Regions from separate parts of the Streptomyces sp. NPDC003042 genome, predicted to be linked through region 1. Evidence: riboswitches for the same ligand, from Rfam matches in the RefSeq annotation. Region 1 holds a riboswitch; the other holds the start of a gene.

The links. Region 1 has a riboswitch for glycine ahead of gcvP (aminomethyl-transferring glycine dehydrogenase). Riboswitches for the same ligand answer to the same signal wherever they lie in the genome.
Region 2: it holds a riboswitch for glycine, as region 1 does, so the genes downstream of both, gcvT (glycine cleavage system aminomethyltransferase GcvT) here and gcvP (aminomethyl-transferring glycine dehydrogenase) in region 1, are expected to answer to the same signal.

The regions. Positions count from the first base shown of each region.
Region 1 covers NZ_JBSFTP010000116.1:409-8,316, reverse strand. The annotation lists gene ACWDYJ_RS33850 (FHA domain-containing protein) at 2-880, shown strand; gene ftsR (transcriptional regulator FtsR) at 898-1,662, shown strand; gene ACWDYJ_RS33840 (bifunctional nuclease family protein) at 1,726-2,199, shown strand; gene ACWDYJ_RS33835 (MerR family transcriptional regulator) at 2,368-3,006, shown strand; gene ACWDYJ_RS33830 (DNA polymerase IV) at 3,065-4,594, shown strand; gene ACWDYJ_RS33825 (PRC-barrel domain-containing protein) at 4,492-4,887, opposite strand; glycine riboswitch at 5,010-5,108, shown strand; gene gcvP (aminomethyl-transferring glycine dehydrogenase) at 5,305-7,908, shown strand, end outside.
Region 2 covers NZ_JBSFTP010000114.1:4,645-12,552, forward strand. The annotation lists gene ACWDYJ_RS33700 (ABC transporter substrate-binding protein) at 1-562, opposite strand, end outside; gene ACWDYJ_RS33705 (ABC transporter permease) at 604-1,596, opposite strand; gene ACWDYJ_RS33710 (enhanced serine sensitivity protein SseB C-terminal domain-containing protein) at 2,176-2,916, opposite strand; gene ACWDYJ_RS33715 (enhanced serine sensitivity protein SseB) at 3,008-3,742, opposite strand; gene ACWDYJ_RS33720 (AAA family ATPase) at 3,984-4,637, opposite strand; glycine riboswitch at 4,832-4,935, shown strand; gene gcvT (glycine cleavage system aminomethyltransferase GcvT) at 5,128-6,243, shown strand; gene gcvH (glycine cleavage system protein GcvH) at 6,344-6,727, shown strand; gene glyA (serine hydroxymethyltransferase) at 6,745-7,908, shown strand, end outside.

The DNA.
Region 1 (7,908 bases):
CCTGCCCCACGGGCGGGTCTGTTTCGGTCAAGGGGAATCGCCCGTGAAGTTGTTTGAGAAGTTGTTCGGCAAGAAGAACCGCGAGGAAAGTGGTGCCGCGCGGCACCGCGCGGGGCATGGAGACGTGGAGGGGCAGGGCGACCGGCCGCTCTTCCGCGACGAGGTGGCCGGCCAGGGTGACATTTCGGGCGCGCAGGGCGCGTCGACTGTTGACCCTGCCGGTTCCGGACGCATAGGTTTCGGAGAACCATCAACCTCAAGTACGGGTGGAGGGTTTACCTCGGACCCGTATGCCACCAATGCCTCCGCGGGGCAGCCGCGGCGCGAGGAGCCGTCCATGTCGGCCGAGCAGATTTGCAGCAGGTGCGGGCAACGCAGCGGTGCGGCGAGCCGGTTCTGCTCCAACTGCGGGGCGCCGCTGCGGGCGGGTCTGACGCCGGAGCGAGCCTCGGAGACCACGTCCACGATCTCGATCTCGGGCCTTGAGGCCTACGAGGCCGAGGCGTCGGGACAACCGCACGCGTCGTCCTCGCTGTCCCCCGAGGCCCAGGCCGCGGTGGAAGCGCTGCCGCCCGGTTCCGCTCTGCTGATCGTGCGGCGCGGACCCAACTCCGGCAGCCGCTTCCTGTTGGACGGCGAGCTGACCACGGCAGGCCGGCACCCGCAGAGCGACATCTTCCTGGACGACGTCACCGTCTCCCGGCGGCATGTCGAGTTCCGCAGGGGCCCGGAAGGCGGCTTCACCGTCTCCGACGTGGGCAGTCTCAACGGCACGTACGTGAACCGTGAGCCGATCGACTCCGTCGCCCTGCACAACGGCGACGAGGTGCAGATCGGCAAGTACCGGCTGGTCTTCTACGCGAGCCTGCGGGGCGTCTGACCCTCTGGGAAGGTCCCATGCTGCGTACCCCGACCGGCGGTGCCGCGAAGAACGGCACCGCCGGCACCGCCGGGCGGCTGGTGAGCATCGGCACGGTGCTGACCATGCTGCGTGACGAGTTCCCCGAAGTCACGATCTCGAAGATCCGCTTCCTGGAGGCGGAAGGACTCGTCGAGCCCAGGCGCACACCCTCCGGATATCGCAAGTTCAGCACCGGGGACGTGGAGCGGCTCAGCCGCATCCTGCGCCTCCAGCGTGATCACTACCTGCCGCTGAAGGTCATCCGCGAGCAGCTCGACGCACTCGACCGCGGCGAGCAGATCCGTATCCCGGCGCCCACCGCGCACGGCGATGGCGTGGACCCCACGAGCCCGGCCGCCGTCTACGGCGAAGTCGGCCGGGAGCGGCCGACCGTCGCCCGGGTCGGGCGGGCCGAGCTGATCGCCGCCGCGGAGGTCGACGAGGTCCAGCTCGTCGAGTGGGAGTCGTACGGGCTCATCTGTGAAGCTCCGGGCGGCGGATTCGACGCGGAGACGGTCACGGTGGCCCGGCTGATCGCGGATCTCGGTCGATTCGGGCTCGAGCCCCGCCACCTGCGCGCCATGAAGGCAGCCGCGGACCGGGAGGCCGGTCTGGTGGAACAGGTCGTCTCGCCGCTGCGCCGGCACCGCAATCCGCAGACCAGAGCGCATGCGGAGGCCACGATGAAAGAGCTCGCGGGCCTGTCCGTACGGCTTCACGAGGCCCTCGTGCAGACGGCTCTCGGGGTCCGTTTGCACTGACCGCGCCGACCGTGGTGGAGCCCCGACTACCCAAACCGGCCGGGCAGGTCCTAGGGTTGCTGTGTGAACGAGCTCGACGTTGTGGGTGTCCGGGTGGAAATGCCCTCCAACCAACCGATCGTGCTCCTGCGTGAAGTGGGAGGCGACCGGTACCTCCCCATCTGGATCGGTCCGGGGGAGGCTACCGCCATTGCCTTCGCCCAGCAGGGCATGGCCCCTGCCCGGCCGCTGACGCACGACCTGTTCAAGGACGTGCTGGAGGCGGTCGGTGAGGAGCTCACCGAGGTCCGGATCACGGATCTGCGGGAGGGCGTCTTCTACGCGGAGCTTGTCTTCGCCAGTGGGGTCGAGGTGAGTGCGAGGCCTTCCGACGCCATAGCGCTGGCCCTGCGGATGGGGACGCCGATCTATGGCAGTGACGGCGTGCTGGACGACGCCGGAATCGCGATTCCCGACGAGCAGGAGGACGAGGTCGAGAAGTTCCGCGAGTTCCTCGACCAGATCTCGCCAGAAGACTTCGGTACCGGCCCCCAGTGAGGTGTCCACCAGGAACTTTCAGCCCATTCGAGTAGCCTTTCCCCGCAATGGGGTACGGGAAACCACTCTCAGGGTGATTATCACTCGGCGTGCCGAGTGTGGCGATCGTTGACGCACCCGTGGTCACTGCCTACCTTCAAGGTGGCAGGTCAAGGACGGAGGGTCGGCGTGAGGATCACGGGCGACGGTACGACCGGGGGCACCCCCGCGCGGAGTGACGGTGGGCCGTACCCGCTGCACGGTGCTGCGGCGGGTTCCGCGCACCGTCAGCCGGCGCCGACGCAGGTCGGACCGGTGAACGACGACCCGGCACCCGAGCAGGTCGGCTACCGAGGGCCGACGGCGTGCGCCGCGGCCGGCATCACGTACCGCCAGCTCGACTACTGGGCGCGCACCGGGCTGGTGGAGCCCAGCGTGCGACCCGCGTACGGGTCGGGCACGCAGCGGCTGTACAGCTTCCGGGACGTGGTGGTCCTGAAGATCGTCAAGCGCTTCCTGGACACCGGGGTGGCGCTGCAGAACATCCGCACCGCCGTGCGGCACCTGCGCGACCGGGACCTTTCCGACCTCGAGCGCATGACGCTGATGAGCGACGGCGCGACCGTGTACGAGTGCACCTCGCCGGATCAGGTGGTGAGCCTGCTCCAGGGCGGGCAGGGCGTCTTCGGCATCGCGGTGGGCGTCGTCTGGCGCGACGTCGAGAACGCGCTGTCGCAGCTGCACGGGGAGCGCGTGGACACCGGCGAGACCGTGGTCGGCCACAACCCGACCGACGAGCTGGCCGCTCGCAGGAACCGGGCCGTTTGAAACCCCGCCCCGTCTTCGGGGCGGCCCATTGTCAGACACGTAAGGCAGCATCGGGGCTGTGAGAGCCGCGCCGACCATCCTGCATCTGGACATGGACGCCTTCTACGCCTCCGTGGAGCAGGCGTCGAAGCCCAGCCTGCGCGGGAAGGCGGTGATCGTCGGCGGGCTCGGGCCGCGCGGCGTGGTCGCGACCGCCTCGTACGAGGCCCGGCGCTTCGGGGTGCACTCGGCGATGCCGACCGCCCAGGCGCGCAGGCTGTGCCCGAACGGCGCCTACCTGTTTCCCCGCTTCAGCCTCTACCGGGAGGTCAGCGACCTGGTGATGGGCCTGCTGCGGGAGCTGTCGCCGCTGGTCGAGCCGCTCAGCCTGGACGAGGCCTTCGTGGACCTGGAGGCGGGCGGCACGGCCTTCGACGCGGTGGGGGCCAGGGCCACGGGGGAGCGGCTGCGGGCCGACATCCTGGCCGCCACGGGGCTCAGCGGCTCGGTGGGGCTGGCCGGGTCGAAGATGCTGGCCAAGGTGGCTTCGGAGGCGGCCAAGCCGGACGGGCTGCTGCTGATCGAGCCGGGCACGGAGCGGGAGCTCCTCGCGCCCATGTCCGTGCGGACGCTGCCCGGCGTGGGGCCGGCCACCGGGGAGCATCTGCGGCGTGCCGGGATCACCACGGTGGGGGCGCTGGCCGAGGCCGGGGAGGACGAGCTGGTCCGGATGGTCGGCCGGGCGCACGGGGTCGCGCTGTACCGGATGGCCCTGGGGCTGGACGACCGGCCCGTGGTCGCGGAGCGGGACGCGAAGTCCGTGTCGGTGGAGGACACCTTCGACGTGGACCTGCACGACCGGGTGCGGATCCGGAACGAGGTGCAGCGGCTCGCCGACCGGTGTGTGGGGCGGCTGCGGGCTTCCGGGCACTCGGGGCGCACGATCGTCCTCAAGGTACGGCGGTACGACTTCTCGACGCTGACCCGCTCCGAGACCCTGCGGGGACCGACCGACGACCCGGGTGTGGTGCGGGAGGCCGCGGCGCGGCTGCTGGAGGGGGTGGACACCACCGGCGGGGTGCGGCTGCTGGGGGTCGGGGTGACCGGGCTCGCGGACTATACGCAGGAGGACCTGTTCGCCCAGGTGCTCGCCGCAGAGGCCGCAGAGGCCGCCGAGCCCGGTGGAGAGGGTGTCGGGGAAAAGGAGAAGCAGGACGGGCCTGAGGAGCCCGGTGGGGCGCCCGGGGCCGAGGGGACGTCCGGAGAGCCGGAGGCGGCCCCCGAGCGGCGCTGGGCGGCCGGGAGCGACGTACGGCACACGGTGTACGGGCCGGGATGGGTGCAGGGCAGCGGGGTCGGGCGGGTGACCGTACGGTTCGAGCAGCCCGGGTCGCCGCCCGGCCGGGTCCGCACGTTCCGAGTGGAGGACCCCGACCTGGAGCCCTCCGATCCGCTGCCCCTCGTAGGCAGCGGGAACCAGGACCCGGCCACCGGCACGGGGCCTGCTCAGGCGTCGCCCGCCAGGCGGTCGGCGTCGCGGCGGTGCTCCTCGGGGGATGGGGACGGCGCGTCGTCGAAGCCGGGCGGGAGGGCCACGTCGAGGCCGTAGTGGTGGTAGAGCTGCAGCTCCTGCTCGGGGGAGAGGTGGCGTCCGACGCCGAAATCGGGGGCGTCCTTGATGAGGGAGCGTTCGAAGGGCACGCGCAGGGTGTCGTCGACGACCTCGCTGGGCTCCAGGGGGACGAATGCGTCCCGGCCGAAGAGGCCGGTCCGGACGGCGGCCCATTCCGGAACGCCCGTGGCATCGTCGAGGTAGACCTCGTCTACGGTGCCGATCTTGGCGCCGTTGCGGTCGAACGCCTTGCGGCCGATCAGGCTGCGCGGATCGATGTCGGTCTGCACGGTCCCTCCATACGGTCGCAGTGTGCACAACTCATCCGTAATGACTACAGAAGTGCATATCGGGAGAGGGGGCCACTCGAGGGAGTGTCCAGATCCTCGCTGGTAGGCTGGGCGATGGCTGTTGACCCTGTGCGGGAGAGTCCTCCGAGTGAACTCGACGGAGGCGCCGAAGGAGCAAATCCTCCCCGGAATCTCTCAGGCATACGTACCGCACGCGACGAGGCCACTCTGGAAAGCAGGAGCGGGTACCGGGACGCAGTACCGGTTCCCCTCCTCACCGACGGTGAAAGCCGGATCTCGTGGGACAACCCCATGAGGCCCGGTGAAGCTCTCAGGTTGAGATGACAGAGGGGGAGGCCGTCCGGGTGCCCGCGCCGTGGTGCCCCTCGCAGGTCGTACGACCAGGAGGCCTCCGTCATGACCGCCAACCGCATTCCGCTCTCTCAGCTGGAGCGAGGCATCCCCTTCGAGCAGCGCCACATCGGCCCGGACGCCGAGGCGCAGGCAAAGATGCTCGCCCACGTGGGCTACGGCTCCCTGGACGAGCTCACCGCCGCCGCGGTGCCCGATGTGATCAGGACCACCGAGGCGCTGAACCTGCCCGAGGCGCGCACCGAGGCCGAGGTGCTCGCCGAGCTGCGCTCGCTCGCCGACCGCAACCAGGTCATGTCGTCGATGATCGGTCTCGGTTACTACGGGACCTTCACGCCGCCGGTGATCCTGCGCAACGTCATGGAGAACCCGGCCTGGTACACGGCGTACACGCCGTACCAGCCCGAGATCTCGCAGGGCCGCCTCGAAGCGCTCCTCAACTTCCAGACCGTCGTCGCCGACCTGACCGGCCTGCCGACCTCCGGTGCCTCGCTGCTCGACGAGGGCACCGCTGCCGCCGAGGCCATGTCGCTGGCCCGCCGCGTGGGCAAGGTCAAGAACGGCGTCTTCCTCATCGACGCCGACGCTCTGCCGCAGACCATCGCGGTGATCCAGACGCGCGCCGAGCCCACGGGCGTGGAGGTCGTCGTCGCCGACCTGTCGGACGGCATTCCGGCGGAGATCGCCGAGCGCGGTGTCTTCGGCGTGCTGCTGCAGTACCCGGGCGCCTCCGGCGCGGTGCGGGAGATCAAGCCGGTCATCGACCAGGCGCACGAGCTGGGTGCCGTCGTCACCGTCTCGGCCGACCTGCTCGCGCTGACCCTGCTGACCTCCCCGGGCGAACTGGGGGCGGACATCGCCGTCGGCACCACCCAGCGCTTCGGTGTCCCCATGGGCTTCGGCGGACCGCACGCCGGTTACATGGCCGTCCAGGCCAAGCACGCCCGCTCGCTGCCCGGCCGCCTGGTGGGCGTCTCCGTCGACGCCGACGGGAACAAGGCGTACCGGCTGGCGCTGCAGACCCGTGAGCAGCACATCCGCCGCGAGAAGGCCACCAGCAACATCTGTACCGCGCAGGTGCTGCTCGCCGTCATGGCCGGCATGTACGCCGTCTACCACGGCCCGGACGGCCTGCGCACGATCGCCCGGCGCACCCACCGCTACGCGGCGCTGCTCGCCGCGGGCCTGACGGCCGGCGGGGTCGAGGTCGTGCACGGCGCGTACTTCGACACCATCACGGCCCGGGTGCCGGGCAAGGCCGCCGAGGTCGTCGCCGCCGCCCGCGAGGGTGGGGTCAACCTGTTCCAGATCGACGCCGACCTCGTCTCCGCCGCCTGCGACGAGACGACCCTGCGCGCCGACATCGAGGCCGTCTGGGCCGCCTTCGGCGTGAGCGCCGACATCGAGGCGCTCGACGAGACCACCGCCGAGACGCTGCCCGAGGGCCTGCTGCGCTCGGACGACTACCTGGCCCACCCGGTCTTCCACCAGCACCGCTCCGAGACCGCGATGCTGCGCTACCTGCGCAAGCTCTCGGACAAGGACTACGCGCTGGACCGCGGCATGATCCCGCTGGGCTCCTGCACCATGAAGCTCAACGCGACCACCGAGATGGAGCCGGTCACCTGGCCCGAGTTCGGCCAGCTGCACCCCTTCGCCCCGGTCGAGCAGGCGGAGGGCTACCTCACGCTCATCACCGAGCTGGAGGAACGTCTCTGCGAGGTCACGGGCTACGACAAGGTCTCGATCCAGCCGAACGCCGGCTCCCAGGGTGAGCTCGCCGGCCTGCTGGCCGTGCGCGCCTACCACCGGGCGAACGGCGACGAGCAGCGCACCATCTGCCTCATCCCGTCCTCCGCGCACGGCACCAACGCCGCCAGCGCCGTGATGGCCGGCATGAAGGTCGTCGTCGTCAAGACCGCCGACGACGGCGAGGTGGACGCGGACGACCTGCGGGCCAAGATCGAGCAGTACCGCGACGAGCTCGCCGTACTGATGATCACCTACCCCTCGACGCACGGTGTGTTCGAGGAGCACGTCGCCGACATCTGCGCCCAGGTGCACGACGCCGGCGGCCAGGTCTACGTGGACGGCGCGAACCTGAACGCCCTGGTGGGTCTGGCCAAGCCGGGTCACTTCGGCGGCGACGTCTCGCACCTGAACCTGCACAAGACCTTCTGCATCCCGCACGGCGGCGGCGGCCCGGGCGTCGGCCCGGTCGGTGTCCGCGCGCACCTGGCTCCGTACCTGCCCAACCACCCGCTCCAGCCGACGGCCGGTCCCGAGACGGGCGTCGGCCCGATCTCGGCCGCGCCGTGGGGCTCGGCGGGCATCCTGCCGATCTCCTGGTCCTACGTACGCCTCATGGGCGGCGAGGGCCTCAAGCGCGCCACCCAGGTGGCGGTGCTCGGCGCGAACTACATCGCCAAGCGCCTGGAGCCGCACTACCCGGTGCTCTACACGGGGCCGGGCAACCTGGTCGCGCACGAGTGCATCATCGACCTGCGCCCGCTGTCGAAGGCGACGGGTGTCAGCGTGGACGACATCGCCAAGCGCCTGATCGACTACGGCTTCCACGCGCCGACCATGTCCTTCCCGGTCGCCGGCACGCTGATGATCGAGCCGACGGAGTCCGAGGACCTCGTGGAG
Region 2 (7,908 bases), on a different contig from region 1:
TCTTGTTGGGGTCGGTGTCCTTGTACGGCCCGGGGTACTTCTGCCCCTGGTCGAGGATGTCGATCAGGTACGTGGGACCGCCGGACAGCACGTCCTGCGCGAAGACGCGCTCGATGCCGTACTTGATGTCCTTCGAGGTGATCGGCGAGCCGTCCTCGAACTTCACGCCGTCCTTGATCTTGAGCGTGTACGTCTTGCCGTCGTTGCTCAGGACCGGCAGGGCCTCGGCGAGGTCCGGGACCAGCTTGGTGCCGTCCTTGCCCGGCTTGCTGTCGTAGGCGAGCAGCTGGCGCACGTAGAGGCGCTGCATGTTCCACACGAAGCCGTAGTAGGCACGCGCCGGGTCGAGGTAGTCGACGTCCTGCGGCGACCAGAGCTTGAGCTCGCCGCCCTTGGTGGTCGACGGGTTCACGACGCCGGTGGTGGCGGCGTTGAACGCGGCGGCGCCGTTGCCCTTCGCCTCGGGCTTCTTGCCGTCGTCGCCCTTGTCACCGCACGCGGCGGTCAGCGACAGGGCGGCGATCACGGCGGTGATCGCGAGGGCCTGCTTTCTGCGGATCACGGTTGTCCAACCTCCATTGGTGGGTGAAACGTTTACGCGGTTCAGCTGCCCTTGGGGTCGAGTGCGTCACGCAGCCCGTCCCCGAAGAGGTTGAACGCCAGGACGGTGATGAAGATCGTCATACCGGGGACCACCATGTACATGGGGTCGTCCTGGTACATGGGGACGGCGTCGGACAGCATCTTTCCCCAGGAGGCCGTGGGCGGCTTGACGCCGGCGCCGAGGAAGCTGAGGGCTGCCTCCGTCAGGATGTTGGTCGGGATGATCAGCGTCGCGTAGACGAGGATCGGCGCGACCAGGTTCGGCAGCAGCTCCTTGATCAGGATGTAGCCGCGACCCGCTCCGAGGCTGCGCGCGGCCTCGACGTACTCCCGTTCGCGCAGGGAGATCGTCTGGCCCCGGACGATGCGGCCGATGTACGGCCAGCCGAAGAAGCCGATGACGACGATCAGTACGCCCATCCGGACGCCCGAACCCTCGAACCCCCACAGGGAGTTGGGGACCACGGAGACCAGGGCGATGGTGAACAGCAGCTGCGGGAAGGCCAGCAGCAGGTCCATCGTGCGGCTGATGATCCCGTCGACCCAGCCGCCGAGGAAGCCGGCGAGCGCGCCGAGCAGGCTGCCGATGACGACCGAGACGAAGGCCGCCAGGAAGGCGACGACCAGCGAGATGCGGGCGCCGTAGACGATCCGGCTGAAAACGTCTCGGCCGTTGGTGGGCTCGACGCCCAACAGGAAGTCGGAGCTGATGCCGCCGAAGGAGCCGATCGGCGTGCCGAAGTCCGGGTCGAGCATGTCCTCGTGGAACTCGTTGGGCGGGTGGCCCAGCAGGCTCACGATCTGCGGCGCGAAGATGGCCACCAGGATCAGGAGGATCACGACCACGCCGCCCGTCAGCGCGACCTTGTCGCGCTTGAGCCGCATCCAGGCGATGCGGCCGGGCGAGCGGCCTTCGATGGCCTTGGCAGGGACGTCGGCTACGGACACGGGTGCGGGTGTCTCCGCGCTCGTGTCATGCAGTGGTGCCGTCATCGTGGTGGGGACCCCTCTCGGCCGACGGGTGGCCGGCCCATGCCCGCCGCTGTAGCGGCGTTGGTGCGGAGTGGCGCTCGGAGTGCGTGGGACACGCGGATTGCGTGTGACGTGCGGTGTGAAGTGCGAGAAGTGCGGGAAGTGCTGTGCGGAACAACAGACGAAGCCCTGGTGCCGAACCGCGTCCCGCAGGACTGACCGGCTCTTGGGTGGGGAGTCTTCATCGGGCGCTCGACCAGCCGCCAGACCCGCAGATGAATGGATGCGTAAACGTGATCTGACGCTGGAGTTCCCGTTATCCGGACTCCGCTCACGGCTGAGCGGAGCAAGACCGTCCGTTCGGTACGGAAACGGACATCGCGCCCAACTGGCAGGAGGAGTGCGCCAATTGGACCCACAACACGGTCGATATCCGGACAAGACGAAGGCCGCCGGGAACCGTGGTTCCCGGCGGCCGAAGTCCGTCGGAGGGTGCTCGTCTCACAGTCCGGGCGAACGCCCGGACAGGGTTTTCCCACCGGCCCGGGGCGGAGCGACCCGCTGCCCGCAGGGGGCCTGGTAGGGGCCTGGCAGGGCGGCCTAGTACGCGGCCGCCTGCCCCTCGCGGTCGTAGAACGGGCGGGTCTGGGCACGCAGCCACATCGCCACCGGATCGTGCTCGTCCGCCAGCGCGACCGTGCACACCGGAACCCCTTCGGGGACCGCGCCGACCGACTGCCGCATCATCTCCCGTACGGATTCCAGCGCGGGCGCGGAGGCGTCGTAGAGGTCGAGGCCCACCGCCAGGTACGCCGACCCGAGCGACGGCTGCACCCAGGCGCGGCGCAGCGACCGTACGGCGGGCGTGCGGTGCGCGTGCTGGGTCAGCAGCCCGTAGAACTGCGGGAGCTCCAGGGCGGGCTCGGACAGCCGCAGCGGCCCCGCCGGCATCCGGTCCAGGCCGGTGGCGATCCGGCGCAGGTCGGCCCACGGCACGCCGAGGCCGCCGCCCTGGGCGTGCGGGTTGACCCACAGCCCCCAGCGGTCCGGGTAGAGGGCGCGGGCGATGTCCCGGCCCGTGACGACCTCGTAGCCGCGGTTCCAGCCGCTGGCGGCCAGCTCCTGCGGCGAGGTCACGCAGGGCGCGTAACCGAGGCCCTCGACCTCCATGCCGCCGTACTGGGCGTCGGGCGAGCCCGGCTGCCCCTGCCACAGCAGCATCCACAGCCGGCCCTCGGCGAGGGCGTGCAGAAATGACTCGTAGCTCTCATAGCGCCCGGGAGTCACCTGGCGCAGCATGTGCTCGACCTGCCCGGCCGCGGCCGTGCCTGACGCACTCACCCGGTACCCCTCTTCGTCCGCCCGTCGTCCACACCTACCCCGGACCGGCCGCCATGCGGGCGGCCCGGAAACCTCATCAGCTTAAGCGGCCCTACGGCAGGTAGAAGGGGCGTACGCGCTCACGAATCCAGTCCGTGACCGGGTCCTCGGCGGCGTCGAGCAGGATCAACTGCACGGGCCAGGGCGCCGGTACGCGGGCCAGGGCGCGGCCGAGGGCCTCCATCGGGGCGTTTCGCGATTCGGGATCCCATCCCAGCAGCCGGACACCGACGTAGAGTTCCGGCGCGCCGCCCTCCACGCTGGCGAGGCAGCGGTACGCGGCGGCGACCACCCCGGTCGCGCGGAACTCCTCGGCGGCGGCGGCGAGGAAGTCCACCGGGTCCTCCTGCCAGTCCGGCTCGAAGAGCCGCACCCGGCCACCGGTGGCCTCCCCGCCGAGCGGGGTACGCCCGGCCCGGCACAGCTCCGCGACGGCCTCCGGGGGAAGCGGAACCCCGACGGCGCCCTCGGGGTTGAGCGCGATGCCGAGCTGCGGGGGCAGGCCTCGGGCGAACTCGACGGCGGGGGCGACGGCGAAGTCCATGCCGGGGCCGGCGCAGAAGCGGAACTGCGCCTCCGAGCTGTAGACCGGGACGTAGGCGGCTCCGCCGATGTCCATGGTGGGAAGGCTGAGGCTGCCGTCCTCGGGCCCGCCGCCCTGGGGCAGCGGCACCCAGACGGGGCTGCGCCCCAGCACCTCCAGGATCCTCGCCCCGGCGTCCGCCTGCCCGAGCGCCGCCCCGAGCACCTGCTCCAACTCGTTCGCCGGCCAGCCGTTGCCCTGCATGTACCTCTGCCCTCCGTGTGGTCCCCGGGTCCCGCTCGTGCGGTGCTGAGGCTACCGGGGCCGGACTCGCAGCGCCGCCGCCGCCGGGGCTCCGCCCGGACCCGCGCCTCAAACGCCGGCTACGCAGCGCGCACCACAGGTCTCCGCCAGCCAAAATCCAGCCCCGCCAGGGGGTATCCCCGGACGGAGTCCAGGGGGGTTTGAGGCGCGGGGTCCGGGGCGGAGCCCCGGCAACGGCGCGTCAGGCGTGGAAGGCGATGTGGGTCACCGCGGCAGCGGAGCGGCGGTCCAGGAGGACCGCCGAGGCGCAGCCCGCCGGCGGGCGGCCCGCCTCGGCCTCGCGCAGCAGCCGCGACACGGCGCCGCGGTGGCGCGCGAAGGCGTACGCCGACACGCGCCGCCCCCGCGCCGCCTGCCCGGCCAGGGCCTCCTCGGCGGTCGTGTCCAGCAGGAGCAGGTGCAGCGAACGGCCCCGGCGGCGGGCGACCGCGGCGAGCAGACCCCGTACCCAGGCCTGCGTGCCGCAGTCGTGGACGACTACGGAGTCGCCGGAGCGCAGCCTGCGCCACAGCCCCCAGTAGTGCGCGGCCCGCACCAGCGGCCGGTACACCGCGTACGGCAGGACGCCCGGCATCCGGCGCTCCCAGCGCTCGCGGGCGTCCTGGGAGTCGATGCCGCCGCCCTCGGCGGCCCGCTTGATCAGCGTGCTCTTGCCGCCGCCGGGCAGGCCGGAGACCACGACGATGTCGCCGACCGGGTAGCCCAGCCGCTGGGGTCCGCGCGCGGCCGGGCCGCGCAGGTCCCGTACCGGACCGACGCCCTCGGCGGTCGGCCGCGGGACGGCGCCCGTGCCCCGCTGGGCCGGAACCCCGTCCACGGTTCCCGATGTGGTCACTACTCCGAATCTCCGCACAGTGATCGTCTCCCCCCGAAATGGGCCGCGAGGGCCCCGTGCCCACTGAGTGTAAAGAGACAGTAATCCGGCGGTCCCGGTTCCGGCCGGTGCGTTCTTCCGGGGCCCGCCGCCCGCTCCACGGCGTCCCGTGCAATGATGTGCGCCATCTGGACACCAACTGCATACCGGCCGCTTGAATCCGCGCGGGAGAGTCCCGGCAGGCCGCGAGGCCGTGCCCGGGCGCCGAAGGAGCAAGTACCTCCCTTGAATCTCTCAGGCCCCGTACCGCGTGGATGAGGCAGATCTGAAAAGCGAGCCGCGACGCGACCGTCCCTGACGGCACCGGCGCGCGCTCCACCCAAGGTGCAAACCGACGGGACCCCGCACACGGCAACACGCGGGAACTCGCGGCGAACCTCTCAGGTTCCGATGACAGATGGGGAGGATCGTCCTCGTCATGTCATGCCCTGGGACCCGGGAGCCACACCCAATGAGCACTGCCCCCCGTCTGACCGCGCTCGACGCGCTGCACCGCTCGCTCGGTGCGACCATGACCGACTTCGCGGGCTGGGACATGCCGCTGCGGTACGCCAGCGAGCGCGAGGAACACCTCGCCGTACGCACCAAGGCCGGTCTCTTCGACCTGTCCCACATGGGCGAGATCACGCTCACCGGCCCGGAGGCCGTCAAGGCCCTGGACTACGCGCTGGTCGGCAACATCTCCACCGTCGGCGTCGGCCGCGCCCGCTACACGCACATCTGCGTGGAGGACGGCGGCATCCTCGACGACCTGATCGTCTACCGCCTCGGCGAGACGGAGTTCATGGTCGTCGCCAACGCCTCCAACGCCCAGGTCGTGCTGGACGCGCTCACCGAGCGCGCCGCCGGCTTCGACACCGAGGTCCGCGACGACCGCGACGCGTACGCGCTGCTCGCCGTCCAGGGCCCGGAGTCCCCCGGCATCCTCGCCTCCCTCACCGACGCCGACCTGGACGGGCTGAAGTACTACGCCGGCCTGCCGGGCACCGTCGCGGGCGTGCCCGCGCTGATCGCGCGTACGGGCTACACGGGCGAGGACGGCTTCGAGCTGTTCGTCGCCCCCCAGCACGCCGTGGAGCTGTGGCAGGCGCTGACCAAGGCGGGCGAGGGCGTCGGCCTGGTCCCGGCCGGCCTGTCCTGCCGCGACACGCTGCGCCTGGAGGCGGGCATGCCGCTGTACGGGCACGAGCTGAGCCTCTCCCTGACCCCCTTCGACGCCGGTCTGGGCCGGGTCGTGAAGTTCGAGAAGGCCGGCGACTTCGTCGGCCGCGCCGCGCTGGAGGCCGCCGCCGAGCGCGCCGCCACCAACCCGCCGCGCAAGCTGGTCGGCCTGATCGCCGAGGGCCGCCGCGTCCCGCGCGCCGGTTTCCCGGTGGTGGCCGACGGTCAGGTCATCGGCGAGGTCACCTCCGGCGCCCCGTCCCCGACGCTGGGCAAGCCGATCGCGATGGCGTACGTGGACGCGGCGCACGCCGCGCCCGGCACCTCCGGCGTCGGCGTCGACATTCGCGGTACGCATGAGCCGTACGAGGTCGTGGCGCTGCCGTTCTACAAGCGGCAGAAGTAGCCCCACCGCGGCTTCCGCCGTACGGATACCCGTACGGCGCTGTCTCAGCACCCAAGACCACAGTTCGTATCCACTCCCCCGCATCCAGGAGAATCAGGCCATGAGCAACGAGCAGCAGCTGCGTTACACCAAGGAGCACGAGTGGCTCTCGGACGCCGTGGACGGCGTCGCGACGGTCGGCATCACGAAGTTCGCGGCCGACGCGCTCGGTGACGTCGTCTACGCCCAGCTCCCCGAGGTCGGTTCCACCGTCACCGAGGGCGAGACCTGCGGCGAGCTGGAGTCGACCAAGTCGGTCAGCGACCTGTACTCCCCCGTCTCCGGCGAGGTCGTCGAGGCGAACCAGGACGTCGTCGACGACCCGTCCCTGGTCAACCGCGCCCCCTTCGAGGGTGGCTGGCTGTTCAAGGTGCGCCTCACGGAGGAGCCGAAGGAAGCCATGTCCTTCGACGAGTACGCCGCGCTGACCCACTCCGCCAACTGAGACCCCAGGGGACCTTGATGTCTGTACTGAACACCCCCCTCCACGAGCTCGACCCGGACGTCGCCGCCGCCGTCGACGCCGAGCTCGTACGCCAGCAGTCCACCCTGGAAATGATCGCGTCGGAGAACTTCGCTCCGGTCGCCGTCATGGAGGCCCAGGGCTCGGTCCTGACCAACAAGTACGCCGAGGGCTACCCCGGCCGCCGCTACTACGGCGGCTGCGAGCACGTCGACGTGGTCGAGCAGATCGCGATCGACCGCATCAAGGCGCTGTTCGGCGCCGAGCACGCGAACGTGCAGCCCCACTCGGGCGCGCAGGCCAACGCCGCCGCGATGTTCGCGCTGCTCAAGCCGGGCGACACGATCATGGGCCTGAACCTGGCCCACGGCGGTCACCTGACCCACGGCATGAAGATCAACTTCTCCGGCAAGCTCTACAACGTGGTCCCGTACCACGTCGACGAGTCCGGCCAGGTGGACATGGCCGAGGTCGAGCGCCTCGCCAAGGAGTCCAAGCCGCAGCTGATCGTCGCCGGCTGGTCCGCCTACCCGCGCCAGCTGGACTTCGCCGCCTTCCGCCGCATCGCGGACGAGGTCGGCGCGTACCTGATGGTCGACATGGCGCACTTCGCCGGTCTGGTCGCCGCGGGCCTGCACCCGAACCCGGTGCCCCACGCCCACGTCGTCACCACCACCACGCACAAGACCCTCGGCGGTCCGCGCGGCGGTGTCATCCTGTCGACGCAGGAGCTGGCCAAGAAGATCAACTCCGCGGTCTTCCCGGGTCAGCAGGGCGGCCCGCTGGAGCACGTGATCGCGGCCAAGGCGGTCTCCTTCAAGATCGCGGCGGGCGAGGAGTTCAAGGAGCGCCAGGTGCGCACCCTGGAGGGCGCCAAGATCATCGCCGAGCGCCTGGTGCGGCCGGACGTCACCGAGGTGGGCGTATCCGTCCTCTCCGGCGGCACCGACGTGCACCTGGTCCTGGTCGACCTGCGCAACTCCGAGCTGGACGGCCAGCAGGCCGAGGACCGGCTCCACGAGATCGGCATCACGGTCAACCGCAACGCCATCCCGAACGACCCGCGGCCCCCGATGGTGACCTCGGGCCTGCGGATCGGCACTCCGGCGCTGGCCACGCGCGGTTTCGGCGCGGAGGACTTCACCGAGGTCGCGGAGATCATC